One region of the Ruegeria sp. F5 genome, then DNA from elsewhere that is predicted to be linked to it. Evidence: riboswitches for the same ligand, from Rfam matches in the RefSeq annotation. Region 1 holds a riboswitch; each other region holds the start of a gene.
The links. A riboswitch is a leader RNA that binds a small molecule or an ion and turns the genes downstream of it on or off. The one in region 1 is predicted to bind cobalamin.
Positions count from the first base shown of each region.

Region 2: another riboswitch for cobalamin. It lies ahead of ACR0K1_RS22170 (hypothetical protein); the one in region 1 lies ahead of ACR0K1_RS04530 (CbtB domain-containing protein).
Region 3: another riboswitch for cobalamin. It lies ahead of ACR0K1_RS01025 (DUF1636 family protein); the one in region 1 lies ahead of ACR0K1_RS04530 (CbtB domain-containing protein).

Region 1 covers NZ_JBQFOU010000002.1:430,127-434,822, forward strand. Annotated here, with positions in the region: gene ACR0K1_RS04515 (cobyrinic acid a,c-diamide synthase CobB) at 1-568, shown strand, start outside; gene cobA (uroporphyrinogen-III C-methyltransferase) at 565-1,293, shown strand; gene cobF (precorrin-6A synthase (deacetylating)) at 1,286-2,029, shown strand; cobalamin riboswitch at 2,073-2,281, shown strand; gene ACR0K1_RS04530 (CbtB domain-containing protein) at 2,318-2,488, shown strand; gene ACR0K1_RS04535 (CbtA family protein) at 2,493-3,191, shown strand; gene ACR0K1_RS04540 (hypothetical protein) at 3,257-3,751, shown strand; gene ACR0K1_RS04545 (DUF1636 family protein) at 3,748-4,074, opposite strand; gene ACR0K1_RS04550 (DUF302 domain-containing protein) at 4,239-4,696, shown strand, end outside.
Region 2 covers NZ_JBQFOU010000022.1:12,161-16,856, reverse strand. Annotated here, with positions in the region: gene ACR0K1_RS22190 (bifunctional 2',3'-cyclic-nucleotide 2'-phosphodiesterase/3'-nucleotidase) at 1-19, shown strand, start outside; RNA gene ffs (signal recognition particle sRNA small type) at 58-156, shown strand; gene rsgA (ribosome small subunit-dependent GTPase A) at 314-1,342, shown strand; gene ACR0K1_RS22175 (alpha/beta hydrolase family protein) at 1,375-2,268, opposite strand; cobalamin riboswitch at 2,392-2,611, shown strand; gene ACR0K1_RS22170 (hypothetical protein) at 2,701-3,108, shown strand; gene ACR0K1_RS22165 (protein-tyrosine phosphatase family protein) at 3,110-3,613, opposite strand; gene ACR0K1_RS22160 (DNA polymerase III subunit gamma/tau) at 3,784-4,696, shown strand, end outside.
Region 3 covers NZ_JBQFOU010000001.1:234,574-239,269, reverse strand. Annotated here, with positions in the region: gene ACR0K1_RS01035 (carbohydrate kinase family protein) at 1-497, shown strand, start outside; gene ACR0K1_RS01030 (D-lyxose/D-mannose family sugar isomerase) at 518-1,183, shown strand; cobalamin riboswitch at 1,234-1,437, shown strand; gene ACR0K1_RS01025 (DUF1636 family protein) at 1,537-1,893, shown strand; gene ACR0K1_RS01020 (ABC transporter ATP-binding protein) at 1,890-2,681, shown strand; gene ACR0K1_RS01015 (ABC transporter substrate-binding protein) at 2,681-3,628, shown strand; gene ACR0K1_RS01010 (FecCD family ABC transporter permease) at 3,630-4,640, shown strand; gene ACR0K1_RS01005 (LacI family DNA-binding transcriptional regulator) at 4,646-4,696, opposite strand, start outside.

The sequences.
Region 1 (4,696 bases):
GGCTCGGGATGAGGCGTTTTCATTTACCTATCCGCATTTGCTGGAAGGCTGGCGCGCAGCCGGGGCGGACATTCTGCCGTTTTCGCCCTTGGCGGACGAGGCTCCGGCCACGGACGCCGATCTGGTCTGGTTGCCCGGTGGCTACCCGGAACTGCATGCCGGAAAATTGGCCGCAGCCGAGACCTTTCTGACCGGGCTGCGCAAACACGCCGAAACCAAACCCGTACACGGCGAATGCGGTGGCTATATGGCCTTGGGCGAAGGGCTAATCGACAAGGACGGCACCCGGCACGCGATGGCCGGGCTTCTGGGCCTTGTGACATCTTATGAAAAGCGCAAGTTCAACCTCGGCTATCGGCGGGCAGAATTGCTGGCCCCGATGCCGGGCCTTGCGGCAGGCACCGCGTTGCGGGGGCATGAGTTCCATTATTCCTCGATCATCGACCAGCCGGATGCCCCATTGGCGCGGGTGTTTGACGCCGAGGGGACCGAAGGGCCGCAAACCGGCTCGGTCCGTGGCAATGTGACTGGCACGTTCTTTCACCTGATCGCCGAGGCCTCGGCATGAGCGGGTTCGTGTCGTTCATCGGTTCCGGTCCCGGCGACCCCGAGCTATTGACGCTGAAGGCCGTCGATCGGATGCAAAAGGCCGATGCGGTGCTGTTTGACGATCTGAGCAGCGGCCCGATCCTGACCCATGCGCGCGACGATGCCGATCTGGTCGGCGTCGGCAAACGGGCCGGTCGCCCCTCACCCAAGCAGGATCATGTCAGCCGGTTGCTGGTGGAATACGCCCAGACCGGGCAGCGTGTCGTGCGGCTGAAATCGGGCGATGGCGGGTTGTTCGGACGGCTTGAGGAAGAGCTGGTGGCCCTGCGCGCCGCCGGGATCGAATATGAGATCATTCCGGGCATCCCCTCAGCCGTTGCGGCGGCTGCCGCGGCAGGCATTCCGCTGACCCGCCGCCTGACCGCGCGGCGGGTGCAGTTCGTCACCGGCCACGATGTCAGCGGCAAGCTGCCAAAGGACCTGAACCTGCCCGCCCTCGCCGACCCCGGCGCGACGACGGTTGTGTTCATGGGCAAACGCACCTTCCCTTTGCTGGTCGAGGCGCTGCATGCCCACGGTCTGCCGTTGGACACGCCCGCGCTGATGGCCGAGTCGGTTTCGACGCCCGAGCAATCCCTGCAGCGCTCCACCATCGGCGCGCTGTCAGACCAGTTGCAGTCCGAGATCGGAACCGCCCCGGCCCTGATCCTGTACGGCCCGCTGGCAGAGTTCGACGATGTATGACCTGACCCTGATCGGCATCGGCACGGGCAATCCTGATCACGTGACATTTCAGGGCGCGAAGGCGATCCGTGCGGCGGACCTGATCCTGATCCCGCGCAAAGGTGAGAATAAGGCCGATCTGGCCGGACTGCGTGAGGAAATCATCGCGCAGGTGTCCGAGACGCCCCCCAACATCGCCTATTTCGACATTCCCAAACGCCGTTCCGAGGATGGCTACCTGCGCGGCGTGGATGAGTGGCACGACGCCATCGCCCTGCGCTGGCAAGAGGCGATCGCGGAGCATCCCGAGGCGCGCAGCGTCGCGCTGCTGATCTGGGGCGATCCGTCGCTCTATGACAGTTCTTTGCGAATCGCGTCGCGGCTGGACCCGCACCCTTCGACAAAGGTAATCCCCGGCATCACCGCTTTGCAGGCGCTGACTGCCGCTCATGCGATCCCGATCAACGATATTGGTGCGCCCTATGTTGTCACCACCGGGCGGCGCATCCGGGATGAGGGCTGGCCCGAGGCAGGATCGAAAGTGGCCGTGATGCTGGATGGCGAATGCTCGTTCCAAAGCCTCGAGATGGCAGATTACGATATCTGGTGGGGTGCCTATGTTGGCATGAAAGAGGAAATCCTGATCCGCGGCCCGCTGGCCGAGGTCGCACAGCGGATACTCGACACCCGCGCCCGGGCCCGCGCCGATCATGGCTGGATCATGGATATCTATTTGCTGAAAAAGCGCGGGATCTGACGCAAAAGGTCGCAAATGGCGATTGCGCCGCCCCAGACATCGCGGCTAAATGAATGCGTCTGGTCCCGCCGGAGACTTCCGGATGCTAAGAGGGAATTTGGTGCGGTTTCGTCAGAAGCCCAAGCCAAAGCCGCCCCCGCGACTGTAAGCGGTGAGCCCCTGTTCAACCAGCCACTCCCGATCACTCGGGGGGAAGGCGAACAGAGGCACCGACCCGCAAGCCAGGAGACCTGCCAGGCGACAAATGAAACACCAGCCGTCGGGTGCGGCGGCTTTGGAGGACAAGAAATGACAACACAAACGCAAACGGCTTCTGCCGCCAAGACAGGTCTCCTGCCGGTACTGTTCGCCGTGGCTCTGGGTTTTGGGGTGATCACCCTGACCGGCCATGTTCAGGCATCCGGCCTGCATGACGCCGCCCACGATGTGCGCCACGCGACCGGTTTCCCCTGCCACTAAGCCGATGTTCAGTCGCATTCTGACCAGCGCGTTGTTCGCTGGTGCTGCAGCGGGGCTGATTGCCGCCTTGCTGCAGCTTATTTTCGTGCAACCCGTGCTGTTGCATGCCGAGCTTTATGAATCCGGGGAGTTGATCCATTTCGGAGCCGAGGCCGTTTCGGCACATCCCGAACTGCCCGGCATGTTCTCGGACCTGACCCGCGACGCGCTAAGCGTCATATTCACGATGCTGACCTATACCGGCTACGCGCTGATTCTGGTCGCGCTGATGTCGGTCGCCGAAGGTCAGGGGCACAAGGTCGATGGCCGCACCGGCGTGCTGTGGGGCCTTGCGGGTTTCGTCGCGTTCCACTTCGCGCCGGGCTTCACACTCGCCCCCGAGGTGCCGGGCGTTGCGGCGGCGGATGTCGGCGCACGTCAGCTCTGGTGGTTTGCGACCGTGGCCTCCGCAGGTGTCGCCATGTGGCTGATCGCGTTTGGCGGCAACCTTGTCAGCTATGTCATCGCAGCCGTCCTGCTGATGGCCCCGCACCTGATCGGCGCGCCCGAGCCTGATGTCTTTACCGGCCCCGTGCCGACCGAGATCGGTGCCCTTTTCGCGGCGCGGGCCTTTGGCATCGGTCTGGTTGCCTGGGTGTTGGTGGGGTCTTTCTCCGGGTATTTCTGGCAGAAAGAAGCCAGCCACGCCGAAGCCAACGCGTGATCGGCCAACCCGATAACCCGCCGGGCGCAACCCCGGCGGGACTTTCTGTTTCCCAAGGAAAACAAATGTCTCGCCCCCTTGCTTTGTTTGCGATTGGTCTGGTCTTTGGCGGCGGCGCGGGGTTCGTGCTTGCGGCGGCCAATGGTGTTACCTTCGACGGCCACGATCACGCCGACCCGGCCCATCACGGCAGCCACAATGCCGAAGCCGCTGCGCATGACCATTCCGCAACGATCAACCTGCCCGCAGGGCCGGACGCCCCGGCCGTTGAAATTGCCATTGTCAAAGACCCGATGGCCGGTTGGAACCTGCATGTCATGCCGCAGAACTTTCGGTTTGCGCCGGAAAACGCCTCGGCCACCGACCAGCCCGGCGAAGGGCATGCCCATGTCTATGCGAACGGGGTGAAACTGGCGCGGCTCTATGGCAACTGGATGCACATCGCCGATCTGCCCAAGGGCGAGGTTGAAATCGAAGTGTCCCTGAACGCCAACAGCCACAGCCAGTTGATGGTCGACAACGTTCCGGTCCGCGCCTCGACGACGGTTCAGGTAGACTAGCAAGCCGGAACCCGCGCCCGCAGACACAACCGAAGTCGCCCGCAGGGCCGGGCGTCTTCGATCCACCCTGCCGGGCTGTTCAGGTAGGTCTGGCAGGTCGCGGCAATGTCCTCGGCATCCGCCACAACATCGATCCCGGAAAAAACGTATGAGGCCAAGCCCTGCCCCTGAAGGGCCAGCACGGTTGGCTGATCGCACCCGCTGAAACATTCGTGCTCGGCCACGTCCACCTGCGTGTCCAAACCGGCCTGCTTCAGTGCCTCTTGCACGGCCTGCCGTTCCCCGTCGCGGTCGCGGGTGCCAACGCAACTGCTGCAGATCAAAATACGCGCCCGTGCCAAATCGCCCCTGCCTTTCCGTGCGCCAGTTCTGCGGGTTTCCCGACCGCAGCGCAAGCTCATCGCGCCGCGCCGGACACAAGAATGTGAGTGCGCATCCCGCCGCTTTCTGGCATCAATCACGCACCCTTAGCCGAGGAGGTTGCCCGATGAAAGCGCTCTGGTCGATGTTATGTATTCTGGCCCTGCCCGCCAGCGCCGAGATTGCCGAGCCGCCCGCCGGCTGGGCCGTCTATCCCTCGGGCAAAAGCTATGCGCAACTGGTCGATGACACCAAAGCAGCCGTCAAAGGGAACGGGCTGATCGTGGTCACTCAGGCCGGGCCGACCAAGGCCGCCGCCGCGCGGGGCATCGCCATTCCGGGCAATCTGGTTATCGGGGCATTCAACAACGATTACGCCGTGCGCGTTCTGGAAACCTCGACCGCCGCGATGATCGAAGCGCCGATCCGGTTCTATGTGACTGAAAACGCGGACGGCACGGCCACGCTGTCCTACAAAACGCCGACATTTGTCTTTGCCCCCTATGTTTACGAAGGCGGCGAAGCGCTGAGCGATATCGCCCTGGAACTGGACGAAAAGTTTCAGGCGGTGGCAGAAAGCGCAGC
Region 2 (4,696 bases), on a different contig from region 1:
GATAGGCCTGACGCTCTGACGGGTTGTCTTTTGCCCGGCACCTGCCTATATCGGGGTCGAGAGGTTGGCGCGGGCGAGCGCCTCGCCAACCTGGTCAGGTCCGGAAGGAAGCAGCCACAACGAGCCCCGCTTGGGTCGATGTCCAACCTCTCACTTACGCAAACCCCAGCCGCAGGAGGGCTTTTATGAATGTAGCAAAGACCCTTCGGGCAGAGCGGTTCTGAACCCTATCCACGCGACTGCCTGAACCCATGACCGACGGATGCGCGCCCGCCATCTGTGGGTTTTGCTGTATCTGAACTCAGGCAGACCAATGACTCTTACCCTTACGGACCTTGGATGGTCCTCTTACTTTGCCGCGCAGCACGCGGCCAATCCATCGTGCAATCCCTATCGCATCACCGCCGTGCACCGCGACCGGCTGATCGGAGTGAACGCGGATGGCGAAACGCCCCTGCTCTCCCCGGACCGGCCCACCGGCGAATTTGCCGTTGGTGACTGGGTGCTTAGCGACGACCACAACCGCGTCCGGCACCTGCTGGACCGGCGCAGCACCCTGCAACGCCGCGCCGCAGGCACTGGGGCCGAGGCGCAGCTGATCGCCGCCAATGTCGATGTGCTGTTCATCGTCAGTTCCTGCAATGCCGATTTCAATCCGCCCCGGCTGGAGCGGTATCTGGCACTGGCCCATCAATCCGGCTGTTACCCGGTTGTGGTTCTGACCAAGGCAGACACCTGTGCAGATCCTTCCGACTATGCCGCCCGGGCGCAGGCGCTGGCACCGTTCCTGACGGTTCTTGCGGTGAACGCGTTGAAGGCTGACGATATCCAGCAGGTGCTGTCGTGGTGCCCTTCGGGGCAGACAGCCGCGCTGGTCGGGTCGTCCGGCGTGGGCAAAACGACGCTGGCGAACGGGATGACCGGGCGGCAGGACGGAACCGCCGGCATTCGTGAAGATGACGCACGCGGGCGGCACACCACGACGTCGCGCGCGCTACACCGGATGCAAAACGGCGGCTGGCTGATCGACACGCCGGGCATGCGCGCCCTGCGGCTGCTGGACGCGCAGGATGGTGTGGACGAGGTGTTCTCGGACATCCTCGAACTCGCCAACATGTGCCGGTTTTCGGACTGCCAGCACGAGGCTGAACCCGGTTGCGCCGTGCAGGCGGCCATCGGGGACGGTACGCTGGATGCCGACCGGCTGGAGCGGTGGCGGAAGCTGCGGCGCGAGGATCAGAGGAATTCTGAAACCGTGGCGCAGTCCCGGGCGCGCGACAAGGCGTTCGGCAAGATGGTGCGGTCCGTGATGCAGGACAAGAAGTCCCGCAAGGGTCTGTGACGGCAGGGGCACCGGATCACCGGTGCCCTTTCTCAGCCAATCAGACGCGGCCAGACGGCAGCGTTGCGGCGCGCAAAAACGCCGATATGGCCGATATCGCTTACGCCGAAGTCTTTTGGCGACAGCAGGAGCCGTTTTGCCCCGGACCCGTACAGATCGGCCAGCCGCCAGACGGCTTCGGGCGGGACCATCTGATCGTCTTCAAAGGTGAACAGGTCCACAGGCACGCCTGACCCGGACCATTTGGCCTCTGGCAGGCTCGTGCCAATGTCGGGCACGTAGTTGAGCGGCGCCGTGCACCATCTGCGCCACTGCCAATAGACAGGCGCAGGCAAATCCGAGCCAAACCCCAGCGCCTTGCCCGGCAGGTAACCCATCGCGTGAACCGTCAGCGGCGCGTGGCCGTACCAGAACAGCCCTGCCAGCGCCCGATACGGCCAGGGATGATCCGACAGCGTGACCAGCCCCGAACACACGCAGATCATGCGATCGATCCGGTCGATATCGGGCTGCACCGGTCCCAGCATCGCCCCGACCGAATGGCCGATGGTCCAGTGCTGCGCGTCAGGGAAGCGGCGGCGCATCTCGGCGCGGGCGGCGGGCATGTCGATCAGGGCCCAATCCGCCATCGTGGCCTTTGAGTGCTTCAACGGCCCCGACGCGGACGACCCGAAATCGCGATAATCATAGGTCAGGCAGGCCATGCCCCGGTCCGATGCCAGCCAATGGGCAAAATGCCGGTAGTACTCGCGCGGAACGCCGGTGGCGCTGTTCAGCACAACTACAGTTTCGGGATCGGAAACCGGGCGGTACAGCCGCGCCGACAGCATCGCCGGGCCGGACGGAAACTGGAAGTCTTCTGTCAAAACCGTTTGCTGCGCGTCCAACATGGCACCCTCGGAATCAATCTGAACTATTCGGTTCATTTCTTGATCAGGCGCTGAACGGCACGGCCAAGTCAACAGCGAAGCCACATGACCAAACGTCCACTTCGGGCCGAGGGCGCAAAATGCTGATCAAGATCAGCTTGACTCGGGGCCCGGCCAACCGCTAGCGATTGTGTGATGGTTTCCGGCCCCCACAAGGGGTCGGGATGAAAAGGGAACTCGGTGCGGTTCTGCCCGGCGATGCCGGAACGAACCAAGGCCGCGACTGCCCCCGCAACTGTAAGCGGTGAGCACTGCCGGAACACCACTGGCCGAAAGGCTGGGAAGGTCGGCAACGCTTTGACCCGCAAGTCAGGAGACCTGCCATCAGAACTGAAACCGAAACTCGGGCGGGGTGTCCGGGCAGGTCCTGACAGCTTCGCGCAGTCCTACCTGATCCACATCCCCCGTCCGCCGCGCGGAGGGCGCAGGATGATCTGGAAGACAAAGACGCATGAATTCACCGCAACCGTGTGCCAGCGGACCGGCAAAACCTGCCCGGCGCTGGCCCGGATGGCGCGTGCGCTGACACAGGCGGTGGCAGAAGCCGGACCCGCCACCACGGCTGAGTTCGAAATCGAAGGCAGCAGCGAGCTGAGGTTTTGCCCCGGCGGCTGCACCGCCCGGTTCCGCGCTCGTCCGGATCAGATCCGGGTGTTTTGCGGCAAGGGCGCCGAGGATGATCTGGACAGGCTGGACCGCTACGCCGACATGATTTTTGGCACAGGCTTCAGCCCATTGCCCGCGGGTGTAGTCGCCAGCCCACCCTGCGCAATGCTTGACGCAACAGCGATCACCCCGCCCGAAAGGCGGGCTGAACCGCATCGGGTTTCAGCCTGAGTCAAGCGTCACTCACCACCTGTGCCGTCCCGACGGCCCAGGCCATCTGCCCCTCGGTCTCGACCGCGCAGGGCCGGATGGCCCGCAACCGCGCCAGCGCCTTTTGCGGGGGCTCTCCGCATTCGACCATCAGCCGCAGGACAACCATGCCCGACCGGCCGCAGCCGCCCCGGCAATGGACCAGCACCCGCCCGCCGCCGGACAGCGCATGCCGCACCGTCGCGCTGACCGAGGGCCACGCGTCAAGCACCGCCTGCGGTGGTGCGCCGAAATCCTCGACCGGCAGATGCACCCAACGGCTGGCGCGGCCCTGAATATCGCTGCCGAAATCCTGCGCGCCGTGCTGCAACATCTCGACCGCGGTGGTCATCGAAATCACCAGCCCCGGCTTCCAGTCCGAAATCAGTTCCAGATCACCGGAATAGTCCCCGCTGCAGCCCGGAATCGGCGTCAGGGCCAGCGTACCGCCCCCAACTTGCAGCGCGTAGATCGCCATCTGAGACATAAACCAAGTCCCCTCATGAAATAATCGCCAAAAATACAGTCTCTGGAATAGGCCGAACCAGTTTACGCAAGGACCCGCGTTTTCCAAAACAAAAATCCTGACGACGCGCTGTGGACGCGGGCGGCGGCGACCTCTACGCTGCGGCAGAACTCGAATCCGCGAAAGCAGACATGACCGACACGCCCAGCCCCGCCTATCAGGTTCTCGCCCGCAAATACCGCCCGGAAACTTTCGCCGATCTTGTGGGACAGGACGCGATGGTGCGCACGCTGAAAAACGCGTTCGAGGCGGACCGCATCGCGCAAGCCTTTGTCATGACAGGCATTCGCGGCACCGGCAAGACCACCACGGCGCGCATCATCGCCAAAGGGATGAACTGCATCGGGCCGGATGGTCAGGGCGGCCCCACGACTGAACCTTGCGGCCAGTGCGAACATTGCGTGGCGATCATGGAAGGCCGCCATGTCGACGTGATGGAGATGGACGCCGCCAGCCGCACCGGCGTCAACGATATTCGCGAGATCATCGACAGCGTCCGCTACCGCGCAGCCTCGGCCCGCTACAAGATTTACATCATCGATGAGGTTCACATGCTCTCGACCAGCGCCTTCAACGCGCTGCTCAAAACGCTCGAGGAACCGCCCGAACATGTGAAGTTCATCTTCGCCACCACCGAGATCCGCAAGGTCCCGGTCACGGTGCTGTCGCGCTGCCAGCGTTTTGATCTGCGCCGGATCGAACCGGAAGACATGATCGACCTGCTGCGCAAGATCGCCGATGCCGAAGGGGCCCAGATCGCCGAGGATGCGCTGGCGCTGATCACCCGCGCCGCCGAAGGGTCGGCCCGCGATGCGACCTCGCTGCTGGATCAGGCCATATCCCATGGCGCGGGCGAGACCAGCGCCGATCAGGTGCGCGCCATGCTGGGTCTGGCGGATCGGGGCCGGGTGTTGGACCTGATCGACATGATCCTGCGCGGCGACGCCGCCGGTGCGCTCACCGAGCTGAGCGCCCAATACGCCGAAGGCGCCGACCCGCTGGCCGTGCTGCGCGATCTGGCCGAGATCACCCATTGGGTCTCGG
Region 3 (4,696 bases), on a different contig from region 1:
ACCGCCATGGAGCAAACCGCGCGGTCATGCTGGACCCTAATATTCGCCCGGGGTTCATTCAGGACCAGACCCGGTATCGCACGCGGCTGAACCGGATGATCGCGCAGGCGGATATCGTCAAGGTCTCGGACGAGGATCTGGACTGGATCGTCCCCGGCCCGGAAACCCTGGCCGAGAAAGTGCCGCTTTTGCTGCAGGCAGGGCCTTCGGTGGTCATTGTGACCAGAGGTGGCGAAGGGGCCACAGGGTATCTGTCGGACGGAACCGAGGTCTCCGTACCGGTTCAGCGGGTCGAGGTTGTCGATACGGTCGGTGCTGGCGACACGTTCAATGCCGGGGTTCTGGCCGAACTGCATCGCGCCGGACATCTGACCAAAGACGGTATTCGCGCGCTCAATGCCGACAGTCTTCGCGCCGCCCTGTCGTCCGGTGCCGCCGTAGCAGCCGTCACCGTATCCCGCGCCGGGGCAAACCCGCCCTGGGCGCACGAGCTTTAACCCCTTAAAAGGGCAAAACCATGAAACGATCCGACATCAACCGCATCAAATCCGAGGCGCAGGCGTTCATTTACTCTTTCGGTGCCGTGCTGCCCCCTTTTGCCGACTGGTCCCCTGACCAGATGCGCAGCGAAAAGGCGGCGGGCATACGGGACCGCAATCTGGGCTGGGACATAACCGATTACGGTCAGGGCCGATTTGATGAACTGGGCCTGTTTCTGTTCACCCTGCGCAACGGCGACGCCAATGACCTCAGCCTCGGGCGCGGGATGTTATACGCGGAAAAGCTGCTGATCTCGCGCGACAAGCAATTGTCCCCGATGCATCGCCATATCATAAAGGCCGAAGACATCATCAACCGGGGCGGTGGCGATCTGGTGATGGAGATTTACGCCTCGGATGAAGATGGGGGGATCGACCGGGAAAATCCTGTCATCGTGCCCAGCGATGGCTGCCCCGTCACGATCAAACCCGGTGAGCTTTTGCGGCTTGCCCCGGGGCAAAGCGTCACGCTGATGCCGGGCATCTGGCACGCGTTCTGGGCGGAACGCGGTGACTGTCTGATCGGCGAGGTTTCGACCGTCAATGACGACCGCACCGACAACGTGTTTGAAGACCCGATCCCGCGCTTTGCGACAATCGAAGAAGATGCCGAGCCCGATTTCCTTCTGGTCGCAGATTACTGACAGGCGCCGGCCCCGGCTGGATCGAGACTCTTGACAATTATTCTATCCCCGGACTAGCTGCACGGGATGGTTCCCGACGGCGCGCCCGAGGGACGAAAATGGGAATATGGTGCGGCCTGTGCAGGCCAAAGCCGTGACTGCCCCCGCAACTGTAGGCGGAGAGCGACGTCAAATCACCACTGGCCAAAAGGCCGGGAAGGTTGACCAAGCGACGACCCGCAAGTCAGGAGACCTGCCATCATATGTTCAACCAACCCGGGGCGGGGTGTCCTGGAAGGAGGCTTTGATGGCACGCTTGCGTGTTCAAGATACCGGCACCACGTGTCCGCCATTGGCATTTTTCGGAGCGAAGAATGCCGCACGACACTGATCACTACGTTCTGATCTGCGAGACCTGTCAGGGGCCTGTGTCGGCGGACGCAGCAAAAGACGCTCTGGACCGACAGCTTCCCGACGGTTTCAAAACCCGCCTGATCGCCTGCATGGCCGGGTGCGAACGGCCCATGACCGTTGGCCTGCAGGCCGCAGGCAAGGCCCAGTATCTGTTCGGCGACATTCAGACCGACAAGGACTTGACGGCGCTGGCCGACTTTGCCCGCCAATATCGTGATAGCGCAGATGGCTGGACCAGCGCATCCGAACGCCCCCCTGCCCTGCTCACTAAAACTCTGTCGCGCATGCCCCGTCTGCCGTCGGAGGACGGTTCATGAGTTTTCTGGTGGCCGAGGGTTTGGGGTACTACGCCCTGAACGGGGATATGCTGCTGCAGGACACCTCGTTCAGCCTGGAAGAAGGCTCGATCCTGGCCATCGCCGGACCGAATGGCGCGGGCAAGACCACGCTGCTGAAACTGTTATGCGGGGCCGAACGTATGGCCCTTGGCGATGTCCGCATTCAGGGTCAAAGCCTGCGGAACCTCTCTGCCAGACAGCGGGCGCGGACGATTGCCGTGGTGGGGCAACAGGAATTTCCCGATGGTCGGCTGCAATTGCGGGAATATGTGGCGCTGGGTCAGATCCCGATCAAAGCGGACAGATCAGCCACTGACCACGCAACCGACCTGAACCGCGTTCTGGATGTCACCGGCCTGTTCCATCTGGCGGAAAAACCGCTGGGCAGATTGTCAGGCGGGGAAAGGCAGCGCGCCCATATCGCAAGGGCGCTGGCGCAAAACCCGGTTTTGCTGTTTCTGGACGAACCGACCAACCATCTGGACCCTGACGCCAAGGGACACATGCTGTCGCTGGTGGCCGAACTGGGCGTGACGGTCGTCATGATCGTCCACGATCTGGTCATGATCCCGGAATTTGCGACCCATGTCGCGCTGATGAAAGCCACGTGCCTGACTGGGTTTGGACCGGTGAGCGAGGTGCTGACACCGGGCCGCGTCCGCGAAACCTTTGGCGTGGATTACCTGTGCTTTCAGCACGAAGGCCGCGTGATCCCCGCGCTCGATATCCGAAAACGCAAACTGTCACCTCAAAAGGATTTAGGATGATGCAGAAACTCTGGCCCGTGGTGCTGATCACCGGTCTGGCAAGCGGCGCGGCGGCGCAGGAAGTTACGGTTGATAACTGTGGCGAACCGCTGGTGTTTGACACCCAGCCTGAGCGGTTGGTCGTGCATGACATGAACATGACCGACATGGCGTTTGCGCTTGGCCTGCAGGACAAGATCGTTGGCCTGACCGGCATCACAGGCTGGTACAAGACCAGCCCCGATTTCGACGCGCAGCGCGGCGATATCCCCGAGCTCGCGCCAAAATACCCGACGATCGAGAACCTCGTCGCGGTAGAACCCGACCTGTTCTTCGCGGGCTGGTATTACGGCATGAAACCGGGCGGAGATGTCACGCCCGACACACTGGCCCCCTTCGGCATCAAGACCATGATCCTGACCGAAAGCTGCGTGCATCTGGACAAGGACCGCCCCGAAGCCAGCATGGACCTGCTGTTTGACGATGTTCTGCGTCTGGGCAAGGTGATGCATGTCGAAGACCGGGCCGAGGCGCTGGTGTCCGGCTGGAAAGAACAGCTTGCCGCGATCAAGACCAAAACCGCAGACGTGACCAAGCCGCGTGTCTTCCTGCTGGACGGGCCTGCTGATGCGCCCTTTACCGCCGGAAAATTCGCCATTCCCGACGCGATGATCACGGCTGCTGGCGGTGTGAACGTGACCCATGATCTGGACACAAGCTGGGGCCGCACCTCGTGGGAGGCTGTTGCCGCCGCAAACCCGGAATTCCTGGTCTTGCTGGACTATCAGACCGGCAACGGGGCGGAAGACACGTTCAAATTCCTGCAGGAACATCCGGTGATGTCGCAGACCGATGCGGTCAGGAACAAACGCTGGATCGGGTTGCGCTACGAAGAGCTGACCCCTGGACCGGCCAACATCGACGCCATCGAGAAGATGACAAGGGCCATGCATCCGGTGAGCAACTGATATGGCCCAAACGGGCCGGTTGATACTGCTGGGGGCGGTCGTTCTGATCGCCCTTTTGCTGTTGTCCGTGGTCTACGGAACAACACCGATCCCGGTGCAGGACGTCATCACGGCGATTGGCCTCGGCACCGGTCTGACCGAAGGTGAAATGTCGCCCATGCACCGGATCGTGTTTGATCTGCGCCTGCCCCGGGCCCTGTTTGCCGCCGTCATCGGGGCCGGGCTTGGCGTTGTTGGCGTGGTTCTGCAAACCACCACGCGCAACGATCTGGCGGACCCGTTTCTGTTTGGCCTGTCCTCGGGCGCCGCGGCGGGCGCGGTTCTGGTGATCACTGTCACCGGTGACGTTCTGGGCATCTGGACCTTACCGCTGGCCGCGTTCTGCGGCGGCCTGATTGCATCCGGCATTGTTCTGGCGCTGGTCCACAGCCTGCGCACCAGCGCGCCGGAGAAGCTGATCCTGGCCGGACTGGCCGTGTCATTCCTGTTCTCGGCCATCACCAACTATCTGATCTTCGCCGGAGACAGCCGCGCCGCGCATTCGGTGATCTTCTGGATGCTGGGCGGGCTGGGTCTGGCCCGGTGGGAAACCTTCCCGCTGGTCCTGATCGGGCTGGGGCTGATCCTCAGCTATGCGCTCTACCGCAGCCGGTGGCTGGATGCATTGCTGACCGGAGACTTCACCGCCGCCACGCTGGGCATTCCCGTGCAGGGCCTGCGATTCAGCATGTTCTTTGTGGCCGCGCTTGCGACGGCCAGCTTCGTGTCGGTCGCAGGTGTGATCGGCTTTGTCGGCCTGATGGTCCCTCATATCGCCCGGGGCATTGCAGGCACCCTGCATCGCAACCTGCTGGTGGCCTCTGCCATCGTCGGAGCGATTCTGCTGACCTTGTCCGATATCCTGTCCCGGCTTCTGCTTGCGCCGCAGGAACTGCCCGTGGGGATCGTGACCACGTCGATCGGATCGCTTTTCGTGTTCCTGTACCTGTTCAAATCGGCCAAAGGCGACTGACATCGCTAGTGCGTGCCGCGCGGGACAAAAAACGGGTCGATCAACAGCGTTTCACT